Regions from separate parts of the Micromonospora olivasterospora genome, predicted to be linked through region 2. Evidence: riboswitches for the same ligand, from Rfam matches in the RefSeq annotation. Region 2 holds a riboswitch; the other holds the start of a gene.
The links. Region 2 has a riboswitch for S-adenosylmethionine ahead of JD77_RS08925 (aminotransferase class V-fold PLP-dependent enzyme). Riboswitches for the same ligand answer to the same signal wherever they lie in the genome.
Positions count from the first base shown of each region.

Region 1: it holds a riboswitch for S-adenosylmethionine, as region 2 does, so the genes downstream of both, JD77_RS24550 (ABC transporter substrate-binding protein) here and JD77_RS08925 (aminotransferase class V-fold PLP-dependent enzyme) in region 2, are expected to answer to the same signal.

Region 1 covers NZ_VLKE01000001.1:5,342,693-5,350,332, forward strand. Annotated here, with positions in the region: gene JD77_RS24540 (amino acid ABC transporter ATP-binding protein) at 91-834, opposite strand; gene JD77_RS24545 (amino acid ABC transporter permease) at 831-1,634, opposite strand; gene JD77_RS24550 (ABC transporter substrate-binding protein) at 1,671-2,555, opposite strand; SAM riboswitch class IV at 2,807-2,918, opposite strand; gene JD77_RS35235 (peptidoglycan-binding domain-containing protein) at 3,192-3,488, opposite strand; partial or broken gene JD77_RS35240 (peptidoglycan recognition protein family protein) at 3,539-4,249, opposite strand; gene JD77_RS24560 (ATP-binding protein) at 4,248-4,703, shown strand; gene JD77_RS24565 (HAMP domain-containing protein) at 4,817-7,640, shown strand, end outside.
Region 2 covers NZ_VLKE01000001.1:1,950,219-1,957,858, reverse strand. Annotated here, with positions in the region: gene JD77_RS08955 (glycerol-3-phosphate dehydrogenase/oxidase) at 1-716, shown strand, start outside; gene JD77_RS08950 (FAD-binding oxidoreductase) at 857-2,257, opposite strand; gene JD77_RS08945 (DUF4031 domain-containing protein) at 2,293-2,559, shown strand; gene JD77_RS08935 (HD domain-containing protein) at 2,721-3,356, opposite strand; gene JD77_RS08930 (FUSC family protein) at 3,418-4,671, shown strand; gene JD77_RS08925 (aminotransferase class V-fold PLP-dependent enzyme) at 4,676-5,935, opposite strand; SAM riboswitch class IV at 5,983-6,102, opposite strand; gene JD77_RS08920 (PrsW family intramembrane metalloprotease) at 6,169-7,620, shown strand.

The sequences.
Region 1 (7,640 bases), 3.4 Mb from region 2:
GACCGGGCTGGCCCGGACCGAGCTGGCTCCCTGACGCGGCGTCGGCCGGCCCGGTGTCCGCCCCGGCCGGGACACCGGGCCGGCCGGCGGTCAGAGCACCTGGGAGAGGAAGCGGCGCAGCCGCGGGTGCTCGGGGCGCTCGAAGATCGCGGCGGGCTCGCCGGCCTCCAGCACCACGCCGCCGTCCATGAACGCCACCGTGTCGGCGACCTCGCGGGCGAAGCCCATCTCGTGGGTCACCACCACCATGGTCATTCCGCCCGCCGACAGCTCCGCCATGATGCCCAGCACGCCCTTGACCAGCTCCGGGTCCAGCGCCGACGTCGCCTCGTCGAAGAGCATCACCTGCGGCTGCAACGCCAGCGCCCGGGCGATCGCCACCCGCTGCTGCTGCCCGCCGGACAGGTGCGCCGGCCGGGCGTCGGCCTTGCCGGCCAGCCCGACCCGCTCCAGGTGGGCGCGGGCCACCTGCACGGCCTCGTCCTCGCCGAGGCGCCTGATCCGGCGCAGCGCCAGCGTGACGTTGCGCAGCACGGTCATGTGCGGGAACAGGTTGAACTGCTGGAAGACCATGCCGACTCGCTGGCGCAGCGCGTCCGGGTCGTCGCCCAGCACGCTGCGCCCGTCCAGCAGCACGTCACCCCGGTCGGGCTCGAGCAGGCGGTTGATGGTGCGCAGCAGCGTGGACTTGCCGGATCCGGACGGCCCGATGACGCACGCCGTGCCGCCCCGGGCGACGTCCAGGCTCGCGCCGCGCAACACCCGGTTGGCGCCGAAGGCGAGGTGCACGTCGCGGACGCTCAGGCTGACCGGCGCGCTCGTGGCGGTGCTCATCGGTACTCCCTCCCCGCCGGGCCGCCGACGGCGGCCTCCCCGGGCAGCGCGGCCTCGCCGGCCAGCGCCAGCCCGCCGTCGTCGTCCGCACCGGCCGGGCGGCCCTGCCGCAACCGCCGGTCGATCCAGTTCACGGCGTGGGTCAGCGGCACGGTCAGCGCCAGGTAGAACAGGCCCGCCAGCAGCAGCGCCGACTCGTTGCCGGTGTTCGCCGCGTGGTCCTGCCCGATCCGGAACAGCTCCCGCTGGCTGGCGACGAGGCCGAGGAAGTAGACCAGGCTGGAGTCCTTGATCAGCGCGATGAGCTGGTTGACCCACGCCGGCAACACCCGGCGTACGCCCTGCGGGATGATCACCAGCCGCATCGCCTCGCCCCAGGAGAAGCCCAGCGCCCGGGCGCCCTCCAGTTGCGCGGCCTCCACGCTCTGGATGCCCGACCGGAAGATCTCCCCGATGTACGCGGCGGCGATCAGCGACAGCGCCAGGATCCCCAGCGGGTACGGGTTCGGCCCCCACACCTGCATGCCGAGCGGCGCCAGCCCGACGCCGATGAGCAGGATCGTCGCCGCGGCGGGCAGGCCCCGGAAGATGTCGGTGTAGACCCGGGCCGGCCAGCGTAGCCACCGGGTACGGGAGATGCCCGCCACGGCCAGCAGCATGCCCAGCAGCGAGCCGAGCAGAGCGGCCGAGATCGCCAGGATCAGCGTGTTGGGCAGCCCGACCGTCAACATCTCGGGCAGCGCCACGCGCATCGAGTCCCAGTCGAAGAACGTCTCCCACAGGGTGCTCAGTGGATCCATCGCCTCGTTCGCTCCGCTCGCTCGTCGCCCGTACGGTCAGGAGGCCGCCGAGGCGGACGCCGACGGCTCGGTCGCCGCCGGGGCCGACGGGACCGGCACGGTGCCGCTGCCCGGCTTGAAGTCGGCCGGGATCGGGCGGCCGGGGTAGTACTGGGCCTGCAGACGGGTCCAGGTGCCGTCGGCGATGACCTCGTCGAGGCCCTTGTTCAGCGCCTCGCGCAGCTTGTCGTTGCCCTTGGCCACCGCGTACGCGGTCGGGGCCGGGCTGAGCTGCTTCGCCGCCACCTTGACCTTGCCGCCGCTGTCGGCGGCGGTCTTCTCGCCGATCTCGGCGGGGGCGATCCACGCGTCGGCGGTGCCGGCCTTGAGCTGGTTGAGCGCGCCGTTGTAGTCGGGCACCCGCACCGGGTTCAGGTTCTGCCCGGTGGCGTAGTCGTCCTGCACGGTGCCCTGCACGACCACGACCCGCTTGCCGGCGAGCTGGTCGAAGCCGGTGATCGACGAACCGGCGGGTACGTCCAGGCCGAAGTAGCCGAAGTCGTAGCCGTTGCCGAAGTCGACGGTCTTCTTCCGCGCCTCGGTGATGGTGATCGAGGAGCTGCCGACGTCGAACTTGTGGTTGTTGACCTGGGACAGCAGCGCGGAGAAGTCGGTGCCGACGAACTCCACCTTCAGGCCGATCTTCGCGGCGACGGCGGTGAGCAGGTCGTTGTCGAAGCCGGTGAACTTGCCGTCCTTCAGGTACACGTTCGGCGGGGCGTCGGTGAGCGTGCCGGTGCGCAGCACGCCGGCCTGCAGCAGGCCGTACGGGTTGTCCGCCGTGTTCGAGGCGTCGTCGCCGCAGGCGGTCAGCGCCCCGGCGGCGAGGACGGCGGCGGCGCCGAGGGCGGCGACCTTGGTCAGGGCAGGAAGGAATCGCACGGGTGTCTCCTGGTTCGAGGAACGGCACGCGGCCGGCCGCCGAGGACGGCGCCGGGTGGGCGTACCGGGTGAAGGGGTTGCCGGATGGGGCGCTCAGCGCGAGGTGCGGCGGCGACAGCCGGCGCTGCACATTCGCATCAGGTCCACGTGCCGGCGCCTGACCAGCGCGACGCGGGGGAGCGGGGCTCCGGCCGGCGGGCGGTGGTGGTGGGCAGACATGGCTCTCCAGGGTCGGTGATGACCTGGGGACCAGGCCACGCTTGCACCGGTGACACTCCGGTGCCTGGTCTTCACCCGGGGCACCCCACCGCGGAGGAGGGTTGCCGGCCAGCGAGCCGGGGCTTCGCGCTGGCGCTCATGACCTGCGTCGACACTAGCAAGGCAGCCGGGCCGCCCGTCCAGTCGTTATGACCACGCTCACGCGGCGTGACCGAACGGAGGGGCGGCGATCACACTCCGAGTCGCCGCCATTGCTCTGGGTGGCGAATGGTGTCTGATTGTACGTGTCGATGACGAATCGTTCTCGGGCACCTGGCGCCGGTTCCGCGACGTCACGCGGGCCGGCTCGTCCGCCTGGGACGGCCCGGCGGCGGCGCGGGTGCGACGCGCCGCCGCCGGTTGCGGTCTCGGTCCCGCTCAGTCCGCCTGGAACGACTGGCGGACGACCCCGCCGACCAGCGCGCACCAGGTGCTCGTGTCGACCTTGCCGTTCGGCGGCAGGCCGTGCAGCCGCTGCAGGTCCTGGACGGCCTTCTTGGTGTGTAGCCGCGGTGGGTGAGCAGGTACTGCACCACCCGCACCGAGGGCGAGCTGACGAAGCGCCACAGGTCCGGCCAGCGGCGGGCCGGCACGTCGGCGAGGTCGGTCCCCAGCTCGGTGAAGACCCGCCGGCGCAGCGTCGGGAACTGCGCGTAGAAGGCGGCGCCGGGGCACAGGGTGTTGCGGAAGTCCCAGTGGCCGAAGATGTCGTGGGCGTGCAGCCCGTACTGACGGCAGATCGTCGTGCAGAGCCGCACCAGCGAGTCCAGCAGTGCCTGCGGGGGCGTCTCGCTGACGTACGTGCCCTCGTTCTCGATGCCGATGGCCCGGCCGTTCTCCCCGGGGCAGTGCGCCGAGATCATCTGCCGGTCCCCGGCGGTCAGTCGCTCCAGGCTGCCGCGCCGGCCCTCCGTCACGTACCCGCCGCGGCTGACCGTGAAGTGCTGGCCGGTGTCCGACCAGCCATTGCCGTCCATGTGCAGGTTCTGGCAGTCCCGGGCCAGCTTGATCGCCTGCTCACGGGAGTAGTCGGTGACGTTCGGGAACGCCATGTGGTGCACGATGATCTTGTTGGTGGGAATGGCGCTGACCGACAGCGGATCCTTCGGCGGGCGGGCGCCCCACTCGTCGCAGCTGATGATCCAGTCGAGGTCCGAAGCGGACGCGGCGCGCGCGGCGGTGGGGAACGCGAGTTCCGAGCCGACGACGGCGACGGCGGCCGCGCCGAGCCCGGCCCGCAGCACCGTACGGCGGTCCAGTTCGGAATGGTCGAGGTGCATGGCATCTCCTTCATGGCCGGTCGACGGCCGGGGGTGAAAAGGAGCTACAAAGGGAAAGCGTGAGGTGGAGAATATTGCCACAGTCGGCGGGACGCCAGGGGGGCGAACCGGGATTGCCGGCCCGCGGCGGGTGCGGGCCGTGTACGGTCCGGCCATGGGCAGCGGTGCGGGTGACGGCGGCGCGACGCCCGGCGCCTCCCGCGCGGGTGCCGGGGCGACCCTGCTGGCCGCGACGATCACCGTCGACGAGATGACCCGGCTGCGGCACGCCGTCGCCGCCGCGGCCGAGCGGGCGGGGCTGACCGGCGTGCCCCTGGAGGACTTCGTCCTGGCGGTGCACGAACTGGTCACCAACGTCGTCCGGCACGGCGGGGGCCGGGGCGCGCTGCGGCTGCGCCGTGCCGGCGACGTGCTCACCTGCGAGGTCAGCGACAACGGGCCGGGCCTCGGCGACGTACGCGTGGCCCTGCCCGCGCCCACCGAGGTCGGTCACCGTGGCCTGTGGCTGGCCCAGCAGCTCACCGACGGCCTGGAGATCCACGACGGGGACGGCGGCGGGACGACCGCCCGGGTCACCGCCCACCTTCCGGGGGTGGCCGGCGGCGGGTGACCACCCCCGCGCCGCGTTTCCGTCCCGGCCCCGGCCGCATGCATACTTGCCGAACTGCACTCAACGCCGAGGCCGGTACGCCCGCCCGGCTGGTCAGGTTCCGGGAGTATGCGATGGTCGAACGGTCGACGGTACGGCGTGGCGCCACGGTTCCCACCCCGGCGGGCCCGGTGACGGACCCCGGATTGCGGCAGCTGCTGGCCGGCCTGACCGCCGTGCGTGACGGTGACTTCGGCACCCGGCTGCCGGAGGACGCCGACGGCCTGCTGGGGGAGATCGCGACCGTCTTCAACGGCATGGTCGACCAGCTGTCGCTGTTCACCTCCGAGGTGACCCGGGTGGCCCGGGAGGTGGGCACCGAGGGGCAGCTCGGCGGCCAGGCCGAGGTGCCGGGGGTGTCCGGCACCTGGAAGGACCTGACCGACTCGGTCAACGCCATGGCCGGTAACCTCACCGACCAGGTGCGGGACATCGCCGAGGTGGCCACGGCGGTGGCCCGGGGTGACCTGTCGCAGAAGATCACGGTCGACGTGCGGGGCGAGATCCTGGAGCTGAAGAACACCATCAACACGATGGTGGATCAGCTGTCGTCGTTCGCCGACGAGGTGACCCGGGTGGCCCGGGAGGTGGGCAGCGAGGGCCGGCTCGGCGGGCAGGCCGAGGTGCCGGGCGTGGCGGGCACCTGGCGGGACCTCACCGACTCGGTGAACTTCATGGCCGGCAACCTGACCAGCCAGGTGCGCAACATCGCCCAGGTGACGACGGCGGTGGCCCGGGGCGACCTGTCGCAGAAGATCACCGTCGACGCCCGGGGCGAGATCCTCGAGCTCAAGAGCACCATCAACACGATGGTGGATCAGCTGTCGTCGTTCGCGGCCGAGGTCACCCGGGTGGCCCGGGAGGTCGGCACCGACGGCCGGCTCGGCGGCCAGGCGCAGGTCAGCGGCGTCGCCGGCACCTGGCGGGACCTCACCGACTCCGTCAACTCGATGGCCGTCAACCTCACCGACCAGGTGCGCAGCATCGCCCAGGTGGCCACGGCGGTGGCCCGGGGCGACCTGTCGCAGAAGATCACCGTCACCGCGCACGGCGAGATCCTGGAGCTGAAGAACACCATCAACACGATGGTGGATCAGCTGTCGTCGTTCGCCGACGAGGTGACCCGGGTGGCGCGGGAGGTGGGCACAGAGGGGCGCCTCGGCGGCCAGGCCGACGTCAAGGGCGTCTCCGGCACCTGGAAGGACCTCACCGAGTCGGTGAACGTCATGGCCGACAACCTCACCGCGCAGGTGCGCAGCATCGCCGAGGTGACCACGGCCGTCGCGAAGGGCGACCTGACGCAGAAGATCCGGGTCGACGCCCGGGGCGAGATCCTGGCCCTCAAGGAGACCATCAACACGATGGTCGACCAGCTCTCCGCGTTCGCCGACGAGGTGACGCGGGTGGCGCGGGAGGTGGGCACGGAGGGGCGGCTCGGCGGCCAGGCCCGGGTGCTCAACGTCGGCGGTACGTGGAAGGACCTCACCGACAACGTCAACGAGATGGCCAACAACCTCACCAACCAGGTGCGCTCGATCGCGCTGGTCGCCACGGCGGTGGCCCAGGGCGACCTGAGCCGCAAGATCACGGTGGAGGCCAAGGGCGAGGTCGCCGTGCTCGCCCAGACCATCAACACCATGGTCGACACCCTCGGCGCGTTCGCCGACGAGGTGACCCGGGTGGCCCGCGAGGTGGGCACCGAGGGGCGGCTCGGCGGCCAGGCCCGCGTACCCAACGTGGCGGGCACCTGGAAGGACCTCACCGACAACGTCAACTCGATGGCCAACAACCTCACCGGGCAGGTGCGCAACATCGCCCAGGTGACCACGGCCGTCGCCCAGGGCGACCTGACCAAGAAGATCGACGTCGACGCCCGGGGCGAGATCCTGGAGCTGAAGACGACCATCAACACGATGGTGGACCAGCTGTCGTCGTTCGCGGCCGAGGTGACCCGGGTGGCCCGGGAGGTGGGCAGCGAGGGCCGGCTCGGCGGCCAGGCCGAGGTGGAGGGCGTCTCCGGCACCTGGAAGCGGCTCACCGAGAACGTCAACGAGCTGGCCGGCAACCTCACCCGCCAGGTCCGCGCCATCGCCGAGGTGACCAGCGCCGTGGCCACCGGCGACCTCACCCGCTCCATCACCGTGGACGCCCCCGGCGAGGTCGGCGAGCTGAAGGACAACATCAACTCGATGGTGGAGTCGCTGCGCGAGACCACCCGGACCAACCAGGAACAGGACTGGCTCAAGACCAACCTGGCCCGCATCGCCGGCCTCATGCAGGGCCACCGGGACCTGGAGGTCGTCGCCGGCCTGGTCATGGACGAGCTGGCCCCGCTGGTGTCCGCGCAGCTCGGCACGTTCCTGCTGATGGACGAGAACGCCGACACCCCCACCCTGCGGGTGGTCGGCGGCTACGGCCACCGCGCGGCCGGCCGCCGCTACACCCTCGGCGACTCCCTCGTCGGGCAGGCGGCGGCGAGCAAGCGGGCCATCGTGGTGGACGCCGTACCCGCCGACTACGTCACCGTCACCTCCAGCCTCGGCGCGGCGGCGCCGCTGCACCTGGTCGTCCTGCCGATACTGTTCGAGGACCAGGTGCTCGGCGTGATCGAGCTGGCCAGCATGACCCGGTTCACCGAGGTGCACCGCAACTTCCTCGACCAGCTGATGGAGACCATCGGCGTCAACGTCAACACCATCGTGGCCAACGCCCGCACCGACGTGCTGCTCACCGAGTCGCAGCGCCTCGCCGCCGAGCTGCGGGCCCGCTCCGAGGAACTGCAGGCCCGCTCCGAGGAACTGCAACGCTCCAACGCCGAGCTGGAGGACAAGGCGGCGCTGCTGGCCCGGCAGAACCACGACATCGAGACCAAGAACTCCGAGATCGAGCAGGCCCGCC
Region 2 (7,640 bases):
CGCTGCTGTCCGGCGAGGCCGACTCCACCTCCAAGCTGTCCCGGGAGCACGCCGTGGTCGAGCCGATGCTCGGGCTGCTGCTGGTCGCCGGGGGCAAGTACACGACGTACCGGGTGATGGCCTCCGACGTGGTCGACCGGGCGGCCCGCCGGCTCGGCGGGGTGCGCCCGTCCCGCACGGCCGACCTGCCGCTGCTCGGCGCCGACGGGTACGCCGCGATGTGGCGGGACCGGGCCGACCTGGCCCGGCGGCACGGGGTGCCGGTCGGGGTGGTCGAGCACCTGCTGGAGCGGTACGGCACCCTCACCCTCGACCTGCTGGCGCTGGTCGAGGCGGACCCGCTGCTCGCGTCCCCGCTGGCCGGGGCGCCGGAGTATCTGGCGGCCGAGGTGACGTACGCGGCCCGCGCGGAGGGGGCCCTGCACCTGGAGGACGTGCTGACCCGGCGTACCCGGATCTCCTTCGAGACCGCCCACCGCGGGCTGGAGTCGGCGGAGCACGCCGCGGAGCTGATGGGTGCGGTGCTCGGCTGGGACGCCGCGACCCGGGCGCGGGAGGTCGCGCACTACCGGGCCCGGGTGGAGGCGGAGCGGCAGTCCCAGTTGATGCCGGACGACGCCGCCGCCGACGCGGCCCGGCTCGGCGCCCCCGACGTGCGGGGCTTCGCGGCGGACCGGGGCGCGGACGGCGACCCCGCCCTGCCGTCGTCGCGCTGAGCGGTCCCGCCGGTCCCCGGCCCGGGGTGGCCGCTCGTCGCGCTGACCGGTCCCGCCGGTCCCCGGCCCGCGGTGGCCGCTCGTCGCGCTGACCGGTCCCGCCGGTCCCCGGCCCGCGGTGGCCGCTCGTCGCGTGTCGCTCAGAGCACCTTGCCGGGGTTGAACAGCCCCGCCGGGTCCAGCGCCGCCTTGATCGCCTGGTGCACCCGTACCCCGACGGGCCCGATCTCCCGGGCCAGCCAGTCCCGCTTGAGCAGCCCCACCCCGTGCTCGCCGGTGCAGGTGCCGCCCAGCTCCAGGCCGAGCCGCATGATCTCGTCGAAGGCCCGCCGGCCGCGTTCCAGGCTGGCCGGGTCGGCCCGGTCGACCACGATGTTCGGGTGCATGTTGCCGTCGCCAGCGTGCCCGACCACCCCGATCGGCACGGCGCACTCCTCGGCGATCCGGGCCACCCCGTCGAGCAGCGCGGCGAGCGAGCCCCGCGGCACCGCCACGTCGTCGATGACCAGCCCGCCGTTGCCGCCCGGGTACGCGTCGGCGGCGAACTTCTCCATCGCCGGGTGGGCCAGCCGGCGGGCCTGCAACAGCGCCGCCGCCTCCACCGCGTCGGTGGCCGCGTACACCTCGTCCGCGCCGGCGGACTCGCAGACCTCGGCGAGCCGGGCCAGGTCCTCGGCCGCCCGGGACCCGGTGTCCACGGCGGCGAGCAGCAGCGCCTGCGCGTCCGTGCGCAGCCCCATCGGCTGGTACGCCTCGATCGCCCCCAGGTGCGTCCGGTCGAGCAGTTCCAGCAGGCTCGGGGTGAGCCCCCGGGCGGCGATCTCCGCCACCGCCGTACCGGCCTCGGCCGTCGAGTCGAAGACCGCGACGAGGGTCAGCGACTCCTCCGGCGCCGGCCGCAGCGCGACCGTGATCTCGGTGATCACGCCGAGGGTGCCCTCGGAGCCGACGAAGAGCCGGGTGAGGTCGTACCCGGCGACGCCCTTGGCGGTGCGGCGGCCGGTGCGCAGCACCTCGCCGGAGGCGAGCACCACCTCCAGGCCGAGCACGTACTCGGTGGTCACGCCGTACTTGACGCAGCACATGCCGCCCGCGTTGGTGGAGACGTTGCCGCCGATGGTGGACGACTCCCAGGAGCCCGGGTCCGGCGGGTAGTACAGCCCCTGCCTGCGGACCGCCCCGGCCAGGGTCGCGTTCACCACGCCGGGCTGGACCACCGCGATCCGGCTGACCGGGTCGATCTCCAGGATCGCGTCCATTGCCACGGTGCTCAGCACCACCGCGCCGTCCACCGCGTTCGCCGCGCCGGCCAGCCCGGTCCGCGCCCCCTGCGGCACCACCGGTACGCCGTGCCGCGCCGCCGCCCGCACCACGGCGGCCACCTCCTCGGTGCTGCGCGGGCGGACCACCACCAGCGGGGTGCCCGAGGCGCACAGGTCGGCCTCGTCCCGCTCGTGCATGCGGAGCAGGTCCGGATCGGTCAGGACGGCGGCGTCGCCGAGCACGGCGCGCAGGTCATCGAGGAGGGGGGTTCCGGCCATGCGGAAGAGGCTAACGGGCGGCTATCTTGGCGGCCATGCTGTACCTGGACCGACCCGCCTGGCCGGCGCGTGGACGGCTCTGGTCCCACCTGATCAGCTACGTCTCGTACGCCGAGCTGCACGCCTTCGCCGAGGCGCTCGGCGCGCCCCGGCGGGCCTTCGACCGGGACCACTACGACATCCCCGCGGAGCGGTACGCCATGGCGGTGTGGCTCGGCGCGAGGGTGGTGCCGAGCGGTGACCTGGTCCGCCTGCTCCGCGCGGCGAACCTCCCCCGCCCCCGCCCCCGCCCCCGCCCCTAGACACTCGCCGATCTTGCACTTTGTGCCCTCACTTTGTCCCGGTTGGACACTTTTGTCGGGGCCAAAAGTGCAAGATCGCGGGGGTGGGGGTGGGGTGGGGGTGGGGGTGGGGGTGGGGGTGGGGGTGGGGGTGGGGTGGGGGCGCGGGGTGGGGTGGGGGGTTAGGTGAGGTGGGTTAGTTCGCGGGTCAGGTTGGATCTGGCTCGGGGGGCCCAGGTGGTGGCCAGCGGGGGGAGGCGGTAGAGGGCCGGCAGGGCCAGCAGGTTCCGCAGCACCCGGGCCCGGCCAGCGCGGAAGTCCGGGTCCGGCACGTGCGCGTACTCCCGGCGGACGGCGGCCGCGTACCGGTCGTACTCCTCGGGCGGGCCGGCCAGCACGGCCAGGTCCGCGTCGCAGAGCAGCGCACCGTCGGCGTCCCCGGCGGCGGTCGCGTGCCCGGCGGTCAGCAGCACCAGCCGGCGTACCTCGGCCACCGCCCCCGCCGGCAGGCCCAGGTCGGCCAGGAGCGTCGTGGCCAGGTCGGCGCTGTCCCGCTCGTTGGCGTCACCCGGGGCGCGGGGGTCGTAGACCGCGTCGTGGCACCAGGCGGCGAGCCGGACCAGGTCCGGCCGGTCGGCCAGGCCCGCGTACGCGTCGACGACGTCGAGCACGGCGGTCAGGTGCCGGGGGGTGTGGTAGTGCCGGTGGGGCTCCCGCCAGCGGGTCAGCAGGCTTTCCCCGGCCTCGGTCAGCAGCGGCCCGTCGGTCGCGCCCGCGCCCCGCGCCGCCGCCCGCCACCGGTCGATCAGCTCCGTCACCCGCCCGAGTGTGCCGCACCCGCGCGAGGATTCACCCCCTCCGGTACGGGTAGTCCCCGCCATGGCCCGGGACCGGCGACCTTCGTTGCTGCGGCGCGCCTCGGAGCGCGACGGCAAGGACATCGATACGGCGCGAATCGCCGAGGGCATGACGTACCTGCGGAACCGGGGCCGGGACACCCTGCACGACCGGCTGCACCGCGTCCGGATGTCGGTCGGCCTCGCCGTCCAGGCCGGGCTGGCCGCCGCCCTGGCCTACCTGGTGTCCCACTACATCCTGAACAACGCGCAGCCGGTCTTCGCCCCGATCTCGGCCGTCGGCACCCTGGCCGCCTCGATCGGCCAGCGGCTGCGCCGGACCGTCGAGCTGATCGTCGGGGTGGCGGTCGGGGTGTTCCTCGGTGACGGGCTGGTCTACTTCCTCGGTACCGGCAGTTGGCAGCTCGGGCTCGTGGTGACCGCCTCCATCCTGTTGACCATCTTCTTCGGTGGCAGCGTGGCCGTCGTCATCCAGGCCGCCGCCACCGCCGTGCTGATCGTCACGCTCAGCCCCTCCACGCAGAACCTGGAGATCCCGCGCTTCGTCGACGCCGCCGTCGGCGGCGGCATCGCGCTGGTGGTGACGGCGATCCTGCTGCCGTTGAACCCGCTGCGCGTGATCAATCGGGCCGCCCGGCCGGCGCTGGACCTGCTCGCCGACCAGCTCGACAACGCGGCCCAGGCCCTGCGCGAACAGGACCGCGGCCGCGCCCAGCGCGCGCTGGAACGGCTCCGGGAGAACAAGGAGGAACTGGCCACCTTCACGGAGGCCATCGAGGGCGCCAAGGAGACGACCATCCTCTCCCCGGCCCGCTGGCACCGGCGCAGCGAGCTGACCCACTACGCGGAGGCGGCGGACCCGATCGACCGGGCGATGCGCAACAGCGGCACGCTCATCCGGCGTTCGGTGACCCTGATCGAGGACGAGGAACCGGTGCCGGATTCGATGCCCGACGCCGTGAACCACCTCGCCGAGTCCGTCCGGCTGCTTCGGCACGAGTTCTCCGTCGGGGCGGAGCCGCAGCGGGCCCGGGAGCGGTCCCTGCGCGCCGTCAGCGAGGCCGGCCGGGCGTACGGGCAGGGGGTGGGCTTCTCGGGCAGCGTGGTGATCGCCCAGGTGCGGACGACCGCCAGCGACCTGATGGTCGCCTCCGGCATCGAGCAGGAGGAGGCGAACCGGCTGGTCCGCCAGGCGTTCGGCAGGCCGGAGCGGGAGGAGGGCGCGCCCGAGGGCAGGCCCGGCCCGCAGCCCCCCACCGCACCGGCCCTCGGCTGAGCGGTCACGGGAGCTCGGCGAGGGCGGCGAGCAGGCGGTCCACGTCGTCGGTCGTGCTGCCCAGCCCGAGGCTGGCCCGCAGGGCGGTCGGCGGCAGGTCGGCGCGACCGCTGCGGGCGGCGGCCTCGGCGAGCAGCCGCCGGGCCAGCGGGTGGGCGCAGAACAGCCCGTCGCGGACCCCGATGTCGTGCCGCGCGGCCAGCTCCGCCGCCACCTCGGCCGAGTCCCGGCCGGCCACGACGAACGACACGATGCCGACCCGCGGCGCGTCCGGGCCGAAGGTGCGCAGCTCCACCGCGTGCGGCAGGGCGGCCAGGCCGTCCCGAAGCCGGGCCAGCAGCGCCTGCTCGTGGGCGTGCAGTTCGGCCCGGTCCGCGTCGGCCAGCGCCGCGCACACCGCCGCCAGGGCGACCGCGCCGAGCAGGTTGGGCGTACCGCCCTCGTGCCGGGCCGGGCCGGTGGCCCAGCGCACCTCGTGGGTGGCCGCGCCGACGTGGCTGGTGGCGCCGCCTCCCGCCAGGTAGGGCGGGGCCGCGTCGAGCCAGTCGCCCCGGCCGAGCAGCACCCCCGCCCCGAACGGCGCGTACAGCTTGTGCCCGGAGGCGGCCAGGTAGTCCACGCCCAGCGCGGCCACGTCGACCGGGGCGTGCGGGGCGAGCTGGGCGGCGTCGACCGCGATCCGGGCGCCGTGCCGGCGGGCCACCAGGGCCAGCTCGGCCACCGGCCAGCGCTCCCCGGTCACGTTGCTCGCCCCGGTCACCGCGACCAGCACCGGCGGGTCGGCCCGCGTGCCCCGGCGCAGCTCGGTCAGGGCGGCGTCCAGGGCGCGGACCGCCTCGCCCGCGGCGGCCGGCACCGGCAGCCGCACCGAGCCGCGCGGCCAGGGCAGCAGGTTGGCGTGGTGCTCCCCGGCGAAGGTGACCACCGTGGTCCCGGGGGGCAGGGCCCGGGCCAGCAGGTTCAGCGCGTCCGTGGTGTTGCGGGTGAAGACCACGTGGTCGCCCGCGCGGGCGCCGAAGAAGTCCCCGACCGTCTGCCGCGCCCGCTCGTACTCCAGCGTGCAGCGCCGCGACAGCGCCCCGGCGCCGCGGTGCACGCTCGCGTACCAGGGCAGGAGCTCGGCCACGGCGTCGGCCGCGGCCCGCGCGCACGGCGCGCTGGCGGCGTGGTCGAGGTTGACCTGGCCCGGCACGCCGAGCACGTCGAGCGGCCGGGCGGTCCGCGCCGGCAGCGGGGGCAGCGGGGATACGAGGGTGACGGGCACTGGCCTACCTCCGAGGTCCGGGGACCCCGGGGTGGGCACCGGGACGGGGTCCGCGCTTGCCCAGCGCCGGACGGGGCTGGGCCCGGTCATCACCCGGGGCACCCCACCGCGAACTTGACGAGGGTTGCCGGCCAGCAAGCCGGGGCTTCACGCTGGCGCTCGTGACCTGCCGGCAGCATACCGCCGGGCGGATGCGGCCGGACCCGGCGGTCGGGGGTGACTACGCTGACGGGATGGCCGACACTCCGTCCGGCGGCGGCGCCGCCTCGCCGTGGACCGCGCCCCCCGTCCCGTCGCCGCCCGGCGGGGCCGACAGGATGCCGCCGCGCCGGCTGGGCTGGCGGCGGATCCTGGTGCTGGGCCTGGTGGTGCTGCTGATCGCGGCCTGCGCGGTCTACATGCTGTTCGTGCTCGGCTCGAACCTCGGCCCGGAGGCGCTCCTCGTCGGCGTGCTCGCCGCCATCCTGCCGGTGCCGGTGCTGGTCGCCGCCTTCCTCTGGCTCGACCGGTACGAGCCGGAGCCGCTGAAGTACCTGGTCTTCTGCTTCGCCTGGGGGGCGTTCGTCTCCACCGCCGCCTCGCTGACCGTCAACGAGTTCTTCGCCGCCCGGTTCGCCGACTGGCACCTGCCCGCCGCGCTCACCGGGGTGCTGGTCGCCCCGTTCATCGAGGAGCTGACCAAGGCGCTCGGGCCGATCCTGCTGCTGGTCTTCCGCCGCCGGGAGTGGTCGGGGATCACCGACGGCCTGGTCTACTGCGGGCTGTCGGCGGTCGGCTTCGCGATGGTGGAGAACATCCTCTACCTCGGCGGTTACGGCTACCGCTCCGGCGTCGACGAGTACGGCCCGGCGACCGGGGCCCAGCAGGTCATCGCCATCTTCATCGTGCGGATCCTGCTGTTCGGGTTCGCCCACCCGCTGTTCACCTCGATGACCGGGGTGGGGCTGGGCATCGCCGCCCGTACGGCCGACCGGCGCGTCCGGTTCCTCGCCCCGATCGCCGGGCTGCTGGTGGCGATGATGCTGCACGGCACCTGGAACCTGCTGCCGTCGCTGGCCCAGGCCACCGGGCAGGCGGTGATCGCCCTGTACGGGTATCTCGGTGTGATGGTGCCGATCTTCTTCGGCATGGTCGGCCTGGCCGTGTGGCTGCGCGGCTGGGAGGGGCGGCTGACCGAGCGCACCCTGCCGGACTACGTGCGGGCCGGCTGGCTCACCCCGCCCGAGGTGGCGGCGCTGGGCAGCCTCGGCCGGCGGCACGCCGCCCGTACCTGGGCGCGGCGGGTGGCCGGGGACGCCGGGGTGAAGGCGATGCGCGGATACCAGTTCTCGGCCACCCGCCTCGCCCTGCTGCGGGACGGGATGCGCCGGGGACTGGACCGCAGCCAGGCCGACCGGGAACGGACGGCGCGGGAGGAACGGGAGCTGCTGGACGCGATCACCGCGTACCGGTCGTTCTTCGTCGGCCGTGACCCGCAGGCCCCGGTCGGGCGCTGGGACGGCCAGCGCTACCACCTGCGGTTCCCGGACGGGTCGCAGCGGCCGGTCGACGCCCCGGAGGACCCGGTCGTGCCGATCCCCGTGGTGCTCGCGCCGCCACCGCCGCCCGCCCACCCGACCGGCTACGGGCCGCCGGGCTGGTACGGCCCCGGGCCGGCCGCCCCCTGGCCGTCGGGTCGCCCCTGACCGGCCCGGCCGGCGCGCGC